2 regions of the Pantoea sp. LS15 genome follow, and region 2 is predicted to be linked to the other one. Evidence: predicted binding sites of a transcription regulator. Region 2 holds the regulator's gene; the other holds the start of a gene.
What was found. The regulator PhoB, encoded in region 2, activates phosphate uptake and scavenging genes when phosphate is short. The targets are predictions, from matches to a motif close to CTGTCATAAAACTGNCNNAT.
Positions count from the first base shown of each region.

Region 1: pstS (phosphate ABC transporter substrate-binding protein PstS) is a predicted target of PhoB. The motif match lies at 5,407-5,426, and genes of this name have one in related genera.

Region 1 is NZ_JAAVXA010000008.1:197,743-205,488, reverse strand. Features, by position in the region: gene atpD (F0F1 ATP synthase subunit beta) at 1-1,235, shown strand, start outside; gene HED65_RS14150 (F0F1 ATP synthase subunit epsilon) at 1,256-1,675, shown strand; gene glmU (bifunctional UDP-N-acetylglucosamine diphosphorylase/glucosamine-1-phosphate N-acetyltransferase GlmU) at 1,814-3,184, shown strand; gene glmS (glutamine--fructose-6-phosphate transaminase (isomerizing)) at 3,363-5,192, shown strand; gene pstS (phosphate ABC transporter substrate-binding protein PstS) at 5,514-6,554, shown strand; gene pstC (phosphate ABC transporter permease PstC) at 6,636-7,595, shown strand; gene pstA (phosphate ABC transporter permease PstA) at 7,595-7,746, shown strand, end outside.
Region 2 is NZ_JAAVXA010000003.1:113,622-121,367, forward strand. Features, by position in the region: gene sbcC (exonuclease subunit SbcC) at 1-1,295, opposite strand, end outside; gene sbcD (exonuclease subunit SbcD) at 1,292-2,497, opposite strand; gene phoB (phosphate response regulator transcription factor PhoB) at 2,685-3,374, shown strand; gene phoR (phosphate regulon sensor histidine kinase PhoR) at 3,396-4,691, shown strand; gene brnQ (branched-chain amino acid transporter carrier protein BrnQ) at 5,101-6,420, shown strand; gene proY (proline-specific permease ProY) at 6,502-7,746, shown strand, end outside.

The sequences.
Region 1 (7,746 bases), on a different contig from region 2:
GTATCGTGCGTACCATCGCGATGGGTTCTTCCGACGGTCTGCGTCGTGGTCTGGAAGTTAAAGACCTTGAGCACCCGATCGAAGTCCCGGTAGGTAAAGCAACTCTGGGTCGTATCATGAACGTATTGGGTCAACCAATCGACATGAAAGGCGACATCGGTGAAGAAGAGCGTTGGGCTATCCACCGCGCGGCACCTTCCTACGAAGAGCTGTCCAGCTCTCAGGAACTGCTGGAAACCGGCATCAAAGTTATCGACCTGATGTGTCCGTTTGCGAAGGGCGGTAAAGTTGGTCTGTTCGGTGGTGCGGGTGTAGGTAAAACCGTAAACATGATGGAGCTGATCCGTAACATCGCGATCGAGCACTCCGGTTACTCCGTATTTGCGGGCGTAGGTGAACGTACTCGTGAGGGTAACGACTTCTACCACGAAATGACCGACTCCAACGTTCTGGACAAAGTATCCCTGGTTTACGGCCAGATGAACGAGCCACCAGGAAACCGTCTGCGCGTTGCGCTGACTGGTCTGACTATGGCTGAGAAGTTCCGTGACGAAGGCCGTGACGTTCTGCTGTTCGTCGATAACATCTACCGTTACACCCTGGCCGGTACAGAAGTATCTGCACTTCTGGGTCGTATGCCTTCAGCGGTAGGTTATCAGCCGACTCTGGCGGAAGAGATGGGTGTTCTTCAGGAACGTATCACCTCTACCAAAACCGGTTCTATCACCTCCGTTCAGGCGGTATACGTACCTGCGGATGACTTGACTGACCCATCACCAGCAACCACCTTTGCGCACCTTGATGCAACCGTGGTACTGAGCCGTCAGATCGCGTCTCTGGGTATCTACCCAGCCGTTGACCCGCTGGACTCCACCAGCCGTCAGCTGGATCCACTGGTTGTTGGTCAGGAACACTACGACACCGCGCGTGGCGTACAGTCCCTGCTGCAACGTTACCAGGAACTGAAAGACATCATCGCCATCCTGGGTATGGATGAACTGTCTGAAGAAGACAAACTGGTGGTAGCACGTGCGCGTAAGATCCAGCGCTTCCTGTCCCAGCCATTCTTCGTTGCGGAAGTATTTACCGGTTCTCCGGGTAAATACGTTTCCCTGAAAGACACCATCCGTGGCTTTAAAGGCATCATGGAAGGCGAATACGATCACCTGCCAGAGCAGGCGTTCTACATGGTTGGTTCCATCGAAGAAGCAGTGGAAAAAGCCAAAAAACTTTAACGCCTTAATCGGAGGGTGATATGGCAATGACTTACCACCTGGACGTCGTCAGCGCAGAGCAACAAATGTTCTCTGGTCTGGTCGAGAAAATCCAGGTAACGGGTAGTGAAGGTGAGCTGGGTATTTTCCCGGGTCACGCACCGCTGCTCACCGCCATTAAGCCTGGTATGATCCGCATCGTTAAACAGTTCGGTCACGAAGAGTTTATCTATCTGTCCGGCGGCATTCTTGAAGTGCAGCCTGGCAGTGTGACCGTTCTGGCCGATACCGCTATTCGTGGCCAGGATCTCGACGAAGCGCGAGCCCTGGAATCGAAGCGTAAGGCTGAAGAGCACATTAGCAGCTCTCATGGTGACGTGGATTACGCTCAGGCGTCTGCGGAGCTGGCCAAAGCGATCGCGAAACTGCGCGTTATCGAGTTGACCAAAAAAGCGATGTAACACCGGCTTGAAAAGCACAAAAGCCAGTCTGGGATCCAGGCTGGCTTTTTTTTTCGGCCTTAATTCATGATGAAAAAGATGTAGAATTTTAAGCACCAAACGTTTTTACTTCTCACTCAAACTACTGTCAGGATGCGTATGTCAAACAGTGCGATGAGCGTGGTGATCCTTGCCGCTGGCAAAGGTACCCGCATGTATTCCGATCTGCCTAAAGTGCTTCACACGCTGGCAGGAAAGCCAATGGTGCAGCATGTCATTGATGCAGCAAATGAACTGGGTGCCCGTCAGGTTCACCTGGTCTACGGCCACGGCGGCGATCTGCTTAAAAAGACGCTGAGTGATGACAAGCTCAACTGGGTGCTTCAGGCAGAACAGTTGGGTACTGGCCATGCAATGCAGCAGGCTGCACCGTTTTTTGCCGATGACGAAGACATTCTGATGCTCTACGGCGATGTTCCGCTGATCTCCGTTGAAACACTAACTCGCCTGCGTGAAGCCAAACCGCAGGGCGGCATCGGTTTGTTAACCGTTGTGCTGGATGATCCAACCGGTTATGGCCGCATCACCCGTGCAAACGGCAACGTAACGGGGATTGTTGAACACAAAGATGCCAGCGACAAACAACGCCAGATTCAGGAGATCAACACCGGTATCCTGATTGCCAATGGCGCGGATATGAAGCGCTGGCTGTCGAAGCTCAACAACAACAATGCGCAGGGTGAATACTACATCACCGACATCATTGCGATGGCATATCAGGAAGGACGTGAGATTGCGGCGGTACATCCGGCACGCATTAGCGAAACCGAAGGGGTGAATAACCGCCTTCAGCTTTCCCGTCTGGAGCGCGTATATCAGTCTGAACAGGCCGAAAAACTGCTGCTGGCAGGCGTGATGCTGCGTGACCCGGCGCGTTTCGATCTACGTGGCACTCTATCTCACGGTCGTGACGTTGAAATTGATACTAACGTTATCTTTGAAGGCAAAGTCACTCTGGGCAATCGCGTCAAAATTGGCGCTGGCTGCGTGATCAAAAACAGCGTCATCGGTGACGATTGCGAAATCAGCCCTTACAGCGTGGTGGAAGATGCGCATCTGGAAGCGGCATGCACCATTGGGCCGTTTGCGCGTCTGCGCCCGGGCGCTGAGCTGATGGAAGGGGCTCACGTGGGCAACTTCGTTGAGATGAAAAAAGCGCGTCTGGGTAAAGGCTCTAAAGCCGGTCATTTGACCTATCTTGGCGATGCGGAAATTGGCGATAACGTCAATATTGGTGCAGGCACAATCACCTGCAACTATGACGGTGCCAACAAGTTTAAAACCATTATCGGTGATGATGTGTTTGTCGGTTCCGATACACAGCTGGTGGCACCGGTTACCGTGGGTAACGGGGTAACGATTGCCGCCGGGACAACCGTTACGCGCGATATCGCCGATAACGAGCTGGTATTAAGCCGTGTGCCACAGGTGCACAAGCAGGGCTGGAAACGCCCGGTGAAGAAAAAGTAACGGATTTACCCTCGCCCCTTTGGGGAGAGGGCCGGGGTGAGGGGATAACATAATCCTCCCCCCACAAGCAGTACCCATAAAAAGAACCCCACTCTCTACAAGGCTCGGGGCGCCCGGAAAGGGCAAATACAGGTCAGCGACAACGCAGGCGTTATGCCTAAATTCGGAATCTAAAACTATGTGTGGAATTGTTGGCGCAGTTGCGCAGCGTGATATTGCTGAAATCCTTCTCGAAGGTTTACGTCGTCTGGAATACCGTGGCTATGACTCTGCTGGTCTGGCCGTGGTCGATGCAGAAGGTCATATGACCCGTCTGCGTCGTCTCGGTAAAGTGCAGATGCTGGCCCAGGCCGCGGAAGAACACCCGCTGCATGGTGGTACCGGTATTGCTCACACCCGCTGGGCGACACACGGCGAACCGTCTGAAGGCAACGCTCACCCGCATGTGTCTGAACACATCGTGGTCGTGCACAACGGCATTATCGAAAACCACGAACCGCTGCGCGAAGAACTGAAAGCGCGCGGCTATGCCTTCGTCTCTGAAACCGACACCGAAGTGATTGCTCACCTGGTGCACTGGGAGCTGGAGCAGGGCGGTACACTGCGTGACGCAGTACTGCGTGCTATCCCTCAGCTGCGCGGTGCGTACGGCACGGTGATCATGGACTCACGCGATCCATCCACGCTGCTGGCCGCACGTTCCGGTAGCCCGATGGTTATCGGTCTGGGCATGGGTGAAAACTTTATCGCCTCTGACCAGCTTGCGCTCCTGCCAGTTACCCGTCGCTTTATCTTCCTGGAAGAGGGTGATATTGCGGAAGTGACTCGCCGCAGCGTGACCGTATTCGATACCAAAGGCGAGCAGGTGAAACGCCAGGAGATCGAATCTAACCTGCAGTACGACGCGGGCGACAAAGGCGCTTACCGTCACTACATGCAGAAAGAGATTTACGAGCAGCCAAACGCCATCAAAAACACTCTTACCGGGCGCATCAGCCACGGTGAGGTGGATCTGAGCGAGTTGGGTGCAAACGCGAACGAACTGCTCAGCAAGGTTGAGCACATTCAGATCGTGGCCTGCGGTACCTCCTACAACTCCGGTATGGTTTCTCGTTACTGGTTTGAATCCCTGGCGGGCGTGCCGTGTGATGTGGAAATCGCGTCTGAATTCCGCTACCGCAAATCCGCTGTACGTCGTAACAGCCTGATGATCACCCTTTCCCAGTCTGGTGAAACGGCGGATACGCTGGCGGCGCTGCGTCTGTCTAAAGAGCTGGGCTACCTTGGCTCTCTGGCCATCTGTAACGTCCCTGGCTCATCGCTGGTGCGTGAATCCGATCTGGCGCTGATGACCAAAGCGGGTACCGAAATTGGCGTGGCTTCCACTAAAGCGTTTACCACTCAGCTGACCGTTCTGTTAATGCTGGTGGCGAAACTGGCACGTCTGAAAGGTGAAGATGCGTCTGTTGAGCATGACATCGTTCATGGCCTGCAGGCACTGCCGAGCCGCATTGAGCAGATGCTGTCCCAGGACAAACGCATTGAAGCACTGGCAGAAGATTTCTCTGACAAACACCACGCGCTGTTCCTGGGTCGTGGTGATCAGTATCCGATTGCGCTGGAAGGCGCGCTGAAGCTGAAAGAGATCTCCTACATTCACGCGGAAGCCTATGCGGCAGGCGAGCTGAAACACGGCCCACTGGCGCTGATTGACGCCGATATGCCGGTCATCGTTGTGGCACCTAACAACGAACTGCTGGAAAAACTGAAATCCAACATCGAAGAAGTGCGCGCCCGCGGTGGTGTTCTGTACGTCTTCGCCGACAAAGATGCCGGTTTTGTCAGCAATGACAACATGCACATCATCGAGATGCCGCATGTGGAAGAGGTGATTGCACCGATCTTCTACACCGTTCCGTTGCAGTTGCTGGCTTATCACGTTGCGCTGATCAAAGGCACCGACGTTGACCAGCCACGTAACCTGGCGAAGTCTGTCACCGTAGAATAATCCCTTCAGGCTCCACCTTCGGGTGGAGCTTTTCTATCCCGCCTGGTTTGTTTTTAATCAACTCTTTTGCGTTTTTATTTATGACAATCTGTCATCTTCAGCTACTTTTTTCAGTGTCACATAAAGAAAATATTTCTGAAAACGCCTTGTCATAAAAGTGGCTAACACGATGAAAATTAAGCTTTCTTTTGCTGGTTTTTAAGTGAAATTTTCATTGTCATAAAACTGTCATAATTCGTACATTTATCTGTCACCTGTTTGTCCTATTTTGCTCATCGTAGCCACTAAACAACGATTTACGAAAATCTTGCAGGAGACATTATGAAAGTTATGCGTACCACTGTCGCAACTGTTGTCGCCGCGACCTTATCTCTGAGCGCGTTCTCTGTATTTGCAGAAGCAAGCCTGACTGGCGCTGGTGCAACCTTCCCTGCGCCGGTGTATGCCAAATGGGCGGATACCTACCAGAAAGAAACCGGTAACAAGGTTAACTATCAGGGTATCGGCTCCTCCGGTGGCGTTAAACAAATTACCGCTAATACCGTTGATTTCGGTGCATCAGACGCTCCGCTGTCTGATGACAAACTGGCACAGGAAGGTCTGTTCCAGTTCCCGACCGTGATCGGCGGTGTGGTTCTGGCCATCAACTTGCCGGGCGTGAAGTCTGGTGAACTGGTGCTGGACGGCAAAACCCTGGGTGACATCTACCTGGGGAAAATCAAAAAATGGGATGACGAGGCGATTGCCAAACTCAACCCAGGCCTGAAACTGCCTTCTCAGAACATCGCTGTGGTTCGCCGCGCTGATGGTTCTGGTACCTCTTTCGTGTTCACCAGCTATCTGGCGAAAGTGAACGAAGAGTGGAAATCTAAAGTCGGTTCTGGCTCTACCGTTAACTGGCCAACCGGTCTGGGTGGTAAAGGCAACGATGGCATCGCCGCGTTCGTACAGCGTCTGCCAGGCTCTATCGGTTACGTAGAATACGCCTACGCTAAACAGAACAACCTGTCCTACACCAAACTGGTTTCTGCTGATGGCAAACCTGTCAGCCCGACCGAAGAGAACTTTGCCAACGCTGCAAAAGGCGCTGACTGGAGCAAATCTTTCGCTCAGGACCTGACTAACCAGAAAGGCGAAGGTGCATGGCCAATCACCTCTACCACCTTCATCCTGGTTCACAAAGAGCAGAAGAAACCTGAGCAGGGCGCCGAAGTGCTGAAGTTCTTCGACTGGGCGTACAAAAACGGCGGCAAACAGGCTAATGCCCTGGATTACGCTACCCTGCCAGAAAACGTGGTTGAGCAGATTCGTGCTGCATGGAAAACCAACGTAAAAGACAGCAGCGGTAAAGCATTGTATTAATTTAGCATTCTGACGAAAATGGCGGGTGGCGCTTGCGCTTACCCGCCGATTTCGTAAACGCGTTTAACAGAAGAGTGATTTATGGCTGCAACCAAGCCTGCATTTAACCCTCCGGGTAAAAAAGGTGACATGATTTTCAGCGCGCTGGTAAAACTGGCTGCGCTGATTGTGCTATTGCTGCTGGGCGGCATTATCGTGTCTCTGATTTTCTCCTCCTGGCCGAGCATCCAGAAATTCGGTTTCTCCTTCCTGTGGACCAAAGAGTGGGACGCGCCGAACGATATATACGGTGCGCTGGTGCCGATTTACGGCACGCTGGTGACCTCGTTCATCGCCCTGCTGATCGCGGTTCCCGTCAGTTTTGGTATTGCCCTGTTTCTGACGGAACTGGCACCGGGCTGGCTGCGTCGCCCACTGGGTATTGCCATCGAACTGTTGGCGGCCATTCCGAGTATCGTTTACGGCATGTGGGGCCTGTTTATCTTTGCGCCGCTGTTCGCAACGTACTTCCAGGAACCCGTGGGTAATGTACTTTCTGCCATCCCGTTTGTGGGTGCCTTGTTCTCTGGCCCGGCTTTCGGTATCGGTATTCTGGCTGCAGGTGTGATCCTCGCCATTATGATTATTCCGTACATTGCGGCGGTCATGCGCGATGTCTTCGAACAAACGCCGGTGATGATGAAAGAGTCGGCCTACGGTATTGGCTGTACCACCTGGGAAGTTATCTGGCGCATTGTCCTTCCGTTCACCAAAAATGGGGTGATTGGTGGCGTGATGCTGGGTCTGGGACGTGCGCTGGGTGAAACCATGGCGGTGACCTTTATCATCGGTAACACCTACCAGCTCGACAGCGCATCACTCTTCATGCCGGGTAACAGTATTACCTCTGCACTGGCGAATGAATTTGCTGAGGCGGAATCCGGTCTGCACGTCGCGGCGTTGATGGAGTTGGGTCTGATTCTGTTCGTGATCACCTTTATTGTTCTGGCGATCTCCAAGCTGATGATTATGCGCCTCGCTAAAAATGAGGGGGCACGCTAATGGCAACTCTCGAAATGCAAGCTACCGCTGAACTGGCGGAATCCCGCCGCAAAATGCAGGCCCGACGCCGTTTTAAAAACCGTATCGCGCTGACACTCTCAATGGGAACCATGGCATTTGGCCTGTTCTGGCTGGTCTGGATCCTCTTCTC
Region 2 (7,746 bases):
TGGAGCGAGGTCAGACGTTGACGCATCGTTCGTGATTGCGCCTGTTGTTCCATCGCTACTGCAACCTCATCCGCCGTCAGCGTCAGGGTTGTTTCCGGCAGGGCGGCCCGTTTATGGCGTAATTCAGTGAGGCGGACGGTCAGGGCAGTAAGCTGATTTTTATCACGGCTAAGCTGAGCGAAGTGCGCTCGCCAGCCTGCTATTTCCTGTCCCCACAAGCGGAATCGATCATGTTCTGTCTGCCACTGCGCCAGTACCGTTAATTCGGTCTGAAGCTGCTCATGGGTACGAATGGCGGTATTACGGATACGCGAGCGCAGCGCGGTTTTGTCTTGTAAGCGAGTATTTACTTCGATAATTCGCTGCTGGGTTTGAGCCAGACGCGAGGCTTGTTCTTGCTGGTGCTCCCAAAGCGGTCGAAGCTGAGCGGCGGGTTGAGCAAGCTGGAGCTTTGCCAGGTCAGGCGCGGCATCGGTCAGCGCCTGTTGTGCCTGCTGTTGTAACAAGGTTACGCGCTGTTGCTCGCGAAGAAGCTCATCACGGCGCGTAAGCCACTGATAATCCTTCTGCTGTCTCTGTTGTTGTGCCAGCAGTGTTTTTTCTTCGTCAGTAAGTGCCTGCAAACTTTGCTGTAACTGCTGCTGTTGCTCTTCGCTCAACAGCACCACACCCGCTGCCTGTGCCTCGCGCATTTCAAGTACGTTTCGGGCGGCTTTGTGTTTCTCAAATATCCTGGCGGAAATCTGGCCATAGATCTCGGTTCCGGTCAGTTCTTCCAGCAGCTCTGCGCGATCGCTCGGTTTGGCATTGAGGAAAGCGGCAAACTGCCCCTGAGAGAGGAGCATTGAACGGGTAAAGCGGCCATAGTCCAGCCCGGTGAGCGCGGCGGTTTGCTCCAGTTTATCTGTCACTTTGTCGGCGAGAATCTTGCCATCTTCACAGCGAGCCAGTTCCACACGCGGTGCCTGCAGGTTCCCGTCCGGCTGATTACGCGCCCGGTTCTGGCTCCAGAAGGCGCGGTAGGCGGTACCTTTTACTTCAAACTCAACCTCGGCCAGACACTCGGCGGTATCACGCGTCATCAGGTCGTTTTGCGCCTGAGACACTTTTTGCAGACGCGGCGTTTCGTGATAGAGCGCCAGACAAATGGCGTCGAGCAGGGTGGTCTTGCCTGCACCGGTCGCACCGGTAATGGCAAACAGCCCGTTGCTGGCAAAGGGCTCAGCGGTAAAGTCAATTTTCCACTCGCCCTTGAGTGAGTTGAGGTTTTTCAGACGCAGGCTCAGGATTTTCATGCGTTTTCTTCCTCGTTATTCAGTGCGTGCAGCGTATCGGCGAACAGCTCGTTCAGCCGGGCGCGTTTTGCATCATCCATCTCTTCCTGGGCCAGTCGGCGTTCAAAAACCTCTTCGACCTTAAGTTCGCTCAGCGTTTCGCGCTGAGCACTCAGCAGGATTTTTTCGCGCTGCTCGCGACTACGGCGTACCAGTAAAACCTCGACAGGAAGATCTTCCGTCAGCGCCTGAATTTTTCGCTGCATATCATGCAGATAGTCGTCTGTCGTGATTTCGATATCCAGCCAGACGGGGGGATTAAGCGCAGTGCCACGCCACTGTTCAAGCTGGGTGGTGATGGCATCAAGGTCACCCTTCAGCACCGCCAGCGGCTGGGTGACAGGGACCTCCAGCGTTTCGACGGCGCTGAGTTTACCTTCGTTAAAACTCACCAGATGCACAGATTTGGCTTTACCTGTCTCATCAAAACTTAGCGAAATGGGCGAGCCGCAATAGCGAATGTGTTCGCAGCCACCGATGATCTGCGCGCGGTGAATATGCCCAAGCGCAATGTAGTCGGCAGGCGGGAAATTTTGCGCCGGGAACGCATCCAGCGTGCCAATATAGATGTCACGTACGGCGTCACTTTTACTGGCCCCGACGGTGGTGAGATGTCCGGTCGCAATCACCGGAATGAGCTGTTCGCCGCGCAAGGTACAGGCATCGGTATATTGTTGGTGATAATAATCAGTGATGCTCTGCAACAGATGCTGCTGTTTTTCCCCGCCGGACATCCCCGCCTGGCTCTGCACGATATCGCGTGGGCGCAGGAAGGGAACCGGGCACAGCACCGCCCCCGGTGTACCATCGCGTTTTTTCAGGATCTGCGGAGCATGCCCGGCACTGGCCACCACGGTAGTGTTCAGGAAGGCCAGGATGTCGCGGGACTCATTCAGCGTGGCGACGGAGTCGTGATTACCGGCGACAATAACCAGATGACAGCCGGTTTGCTGCAGATTTACCACGAAGCGGTTGTACAGCTCACGCGCATAGCTTGGCGGCGAACCGGTATCGAAAATGTCACCCGCAACAATAATCGCATCCACTTCGTGCGATCGGGCCGTATCCAGCAGCCAGTTCAGGAACGCTTCATGCTCCGCTGCCCTGCTTTTGCTGTAAAAGTTTTGACCCAGATGCCAGTCCGAAGTGTGAAGTATGCGCATAGGAGATCCGTGGCGAAAAAAGATGTTGGCGATTATAAACATTCAGGGGGCGGAAAATAACCGCTGTAATAAAACAACAGTTTGCCATTTATGGTGGTAAGGTTTTTCATAAATCTGTCATAAATCTGACGCATAATGACGCCGCATTACAAACTTGTAACTTAAATAAGATAAGACAGGGCAAAGTATGGCGAGACGTATTCTGGTCGTAGAAGATGAAGCTCCAATTCGTGAAATGGTGTGCTTCGTGCTCGAACAAAATGGCTTCCAGCCGGTTGAAGCGGAAGATTATGACAGCGCGGTGAACCAGTTGAATGAGCCCTGGCCCGATCTGATTCTGCTCGACTGGATGTTGCCTGGCGGCTCTGGACTGCAGTTTATCAAACACATTAAACGTGAAGCGATGACCCGCGATATCCCTGTTGTCATGCTGACGGCGCGTGGCGAAGAAGAAGATCGCGTACGTGGGCTTGAAACGGGTGCCGATGATTACATTACTAAGCCGTTCTCCCCGAAAGAGCTGGTTGCTCGTATCAAAGCCGTAATGCGCCGCATTTCACCGATGGCAGTGGAAGAGGTGATTGAGATGCAAGGTCTGAGCCTTGACCCGACCTCACACCGTGTCATGACGGGCGAAAATCCGCTCGACATGGGACCTACCGAATTTAAACTCCTGCACTTCTTTATGACTCACCCGGAACGCGTTTACAGCCGCGAACAGTTGCTGAATAACGTCTGGGGAACTAACGTATATGTCGAAGACCGGACGGTTGACGTCCATATCCGCCGCCTGCGAAAAGCGCTGGAACTGAGCGGCCACGATCGCATGGTGCAGACGGTCCGCGGCACGGGTTATCGTTTTTCTACCCGTTTCTGAACAATGACAGGAGTGTGACGCGTGCTGGAACGTCTGTCATGGAAAAGGCTCGTCTTTGAACTGATCTTATGTTGTATTCCGGCCTTCATTCTGGGGGCCTTTCTTGGATACCTGCCGTGGTTTCTGCTGGCTTCGGTCACCGGGCTGCTGATCTGGCATTTCTGGAACCTGTTACGCCTCTCCTGGTGGCTATGGGTTGACCGAAGTATGACACCGCCGCCGGGAAGCGGCAGTTGGGAACCGCTGCTTTACGGTCTGCACCAGATGCAGATGCGCAATAAAAAGCGCCGCCGCGAACTGGGAAGCCTGATCAAGCGTTTTCGCAGCGGGGCGGAGTCGCTCCCGGATGCGGTCATTCTGACGACCGAAGAAGGGACTATCTTCTGGTGTAATGGTCTTGCGCAACAGTTGCTGGGGTTGCGCTGGCCGGATGATAATGGCCAGAATATCCTCAACCTTCTGCGTTATCCTGAGTTTGCTCAGTATCTGAAAAAGCGTGATTTTACTGGTCCGCATAATCTGAAACTCAATAATGGTCGTCATCTGGAAATCCGCGTGATGCCCTACAGCGATCAGCAGTGGCTGATGGTGGCGCGCGATGTCACCCAGATGCACCAGCTGGAAGGCGCGCGACGCAACTTCTTCGCGAACGTGAGCCACGAATTACGTACCCCGTTGACCGTACTTCAGGGTTACCTGGAGATGATGCAGGAGCAAACGCTTGAAGGTGCGCCACGTGAAAAAGCGCTGCACACCATGCGCGAGCAAACGCACCGTATGGAAGGTCTGGTAAAACAGCTGTTGACGCTATCGAAGATTGAAGCGGCGCCAACGCTTGCGCTGAATGACACCATTGATGTCCCCATGATGCTGCGGGTGGTGGAGCGTGAAGCACAAACGTTAAGCCATAAGAAGCACCACCTAAGCTTTGAGGTCGACAATACGCTGAAGGTACTGGGCAGTGAAGATGAACTGCGTAGCGCCATTTCCAATCTGGTGTATAACGCGGTGAATCATACGCCGGAAGGGACGGAGATCGTGGTGCGCTGGCAGCATACCCCAACGGGCGCTGAATTTAGCGTCGAGGATAATGGTCCGGGGATTGCACCGGAGCACCTCCCGCGTCTGACCGAACGCTTCTATCGCGTGGATAAAGCGCGATCGCGGCAGACAGGGGGAAGTGGCCTGGGGCTGGCAATTGTAAAACATGCCGTCAATCACCATGAAAGCCGTCTCGATATTCAGAGTACACTGGGTAAGGGAACCCGCTTTAGTTTCGTGATCCCGGAACGATTAATTGCCAAAAAGATCGCCTGATAACGGGTGTGTCATTTTACCTTTCCACGGGTCAGCGTTTGCTGGCCCGTTTGCTTTGCAGTCAAACGAAACGCGAATGAATTTTATACGGCTGACTGTTTTTTGTTCGCATGATTAGCCATGGGTTTTTCTGATAATTAGCGTATTGTGCTGGTGTGTATTTTCATGCTGGCATATTGTTCTGGTTTTACGATCCCACCTTGCCTTTAAACGTTATAAGCGTTTAAATTGCGCCCCAGATACTGTCAGACCGACTGTATTTGCGTGGTAAATCGAAAAACTATTCTTCTCCACGCCAGGACGGGAGCATTTCCCGCTGAAATTGAGCAATTTTTCGGCTGTATCTTCCCACCAGGGAAATCGAAAAGCTCAATGTTTTCAACACCACATCCACAGGCAGTAAGGTTTTATGACCCATCACTTAAAATCGCGTGACATCATCGCGCTGGGCTTTATGACATTTGCGCTGTTCGTTGGCGCAGGCAACATCATTTTCCCTCCAATGGTTGGCTTACAGGCGGGTGAACACGTCTGGACTGCTGCATTTGGTTTCCTGATTACTGCTGTGGGTTTGCCGGTACTGACCGTTATCGCCCTGGCGAAAGTGGGTGGCGGTGTTGATAGCCTCAGCACCCCGATCGGCAAAGTGGCGGGTGTCCTGCTGGCAACCGTCTGCTATCTGGCTGTTGGCCCACTGTTTGCGACCCCCCGCACGGCAACCGTTTCCTTCGAAGTAGGTATTGCTCCTCTGACGGGTGACGGCGCGATGCCGCTGTTTATCTACAGCCTGATCTACTTCGCGATTGTGATTCTGGTTTCCCTCTATCCGGGCAAGTTGCTGGATACCGTCGGTAACTTCCTGGCTCCGCTGAAAATTGTGGCACTGATTGTGCTGGCGGTTGCGGCGATTGTCTGGCCGGCAGGCCCGATTAGCGACGCCATGGATGCCTACAAAAACGCCGCGTTCTCTAACGGTTTTGTGAACGGCTACCTGACGATGGACACGCTGGGTGCAATGGTGTTTGGTATCGTAATCGTTAACGCTGCGCGTTCCCGTGGTGTGACCGAAGCACGTCTGCTGACCCGTTACACCATCTGGGCTGGTCTGATGGCCGGTGTGGGTCTGACGCTGCTCTATCTGGCGTTGTTCCGTCTGGGTTCCGATAGCGCCATGCTGGTTGATCAAAACGCGAATGGTGCGGCTATTCTGCATGCTTATGTTCAGCACACCTTCGGTGGTGCGGGCAGTATGCTGCTGGCGGCGCTCATCTTCCTGGCATGTCTGGTGACGGCCGTTGGCCTGACCTGCGCCTGTGCGGAGTTCTTTGCGCAGTATCTGCCGCTCTCTTACCGCGCACTGGTGTTTATTCTCGGCATCTTCTCCATGGCGGTGTCAAACCTCGGTCTGAGCCACCTGATTCAGGTCTCTATTCCGGTGCTGACGGCTATCTACCCGCCATGTATCGTGCTGGTGGTACTGAGCTTTACTCGTCCGTGGTGGAACAACTCCTCACGAATTATTGCGCCAGCCATGTTTATCAGCCTGATTTTTGGTATCCTTGACGGGATTAAAGCATCAGCTTTCGCAGAAATTTTGCCAGCCTGGACACAGCGTCTGCCACTGTCCGAACAAGGCCTGGCCTGGCTGATGCCTACCGTTGTTGCACTGGTTCTGGCGGTTATCTGGGATCGTGCTGCAGGGCGTCAGGTCGCATCGAACGCCCATTAATCAACGGCAACAAACTGTTTAACCACGGGGCTTAAGGCCCCGTGGTTTTTTGTTTTTTTCGTGTTGAATGGCAAGATTTAAATGGAAAGCACTAACAAACTTAAACGTGGGCTGAGCACGCGCCACATCCGCTTTATGGCGCTGGGCTCCGCTATCGGTACCGGTCTTTTTTATGGCTCGGCAGATGCCATTAAAATGGCCGGTCCAAGCGTTCTGCTGGCGTACATCATCGGCGGCGTGGCGGCATATATCATCATGCGCGCCCTCGGCGAAATGTCGGTTCACAATCCTTCAGCCAGTTCGTTCTCCCGTTACGCGCAGGAAAACTTAGGTCCGCTGGCCGGGTTTATTACCGGCTGGACCTATTGCTTTGAAATCCTGATTGTGGCGATTGCCGATGTGACCGCGTTTGGTATCTATATGGGGGTCTGGTTCCCGGCGGTACCGCACTGGATTTGGGTGCTGAGCGTGGTGCTGATCATCTGCGCGGTTAACCTGATGAGCGTGAAAGTCTTTGGTGAACTGGAGTTCTGGTTCTCTTTCTTTAAGGTCGCCACCATTATCATCATGATTGTCGCCGGTTTCGGGATCATCATCTGGGGGATTGGTAACGGCGGTCAGCCGACGGGTATCCATAACCTCTGGAGCAACGGCGGTTTCTTCAGTAACGGCTGGCTCGGCATGGTGATGTCGCTACAGATGGTGATGTTTGCCTACGGCGGTATTGAGATTATCGGTATCACCGCCGGGGAAGCGAAAGATCCTGAGAAGTCGATTCCGCGCGCCATCAACTCGGTGCCGATGCGCATTCTGGTGTTCTATGTGGGTACGCTGTTCGTAATCATGTCTATCTACCCGTGGAACCTGGTGGGCACGAACGGTAGCCCGTTTGTACTGACCTTCCAGCATATGGGCATTGCGTTTGCTGCCAGCATTCTGAACTTTGTGGTGCTGACTGCGTCGCTTTCCGCGATCAACAGTGACGTCTTTGGCGTAGGGCGTATGCTGCACGGCATGGCGGAGCAGGGCAGTGCGCCAAAGGTATTTGCCAAAACATCACGTCGCGGTACGCCGTGGGTCACCGTGGTGGTGATGACCGTCGCACTGCTGTTCTCGGTTTACCTGAACTACATCATGCCGGAAAACGTCTTCCTGGTGATTGCGTCGCTGGCAACCTTCGCGACGGTGTGGGTGTGGATTATGATCCTGCTGTCACAGGTTGCATTCCGCCGTCGTCTGTCACCGGATGAGGTGAAAGCGCTGAAGTTCAAAGTGCCGGGCGGTGTGGCAACGACCGTGGTCGGCCTGCTCTTCCTGGTCTTTATC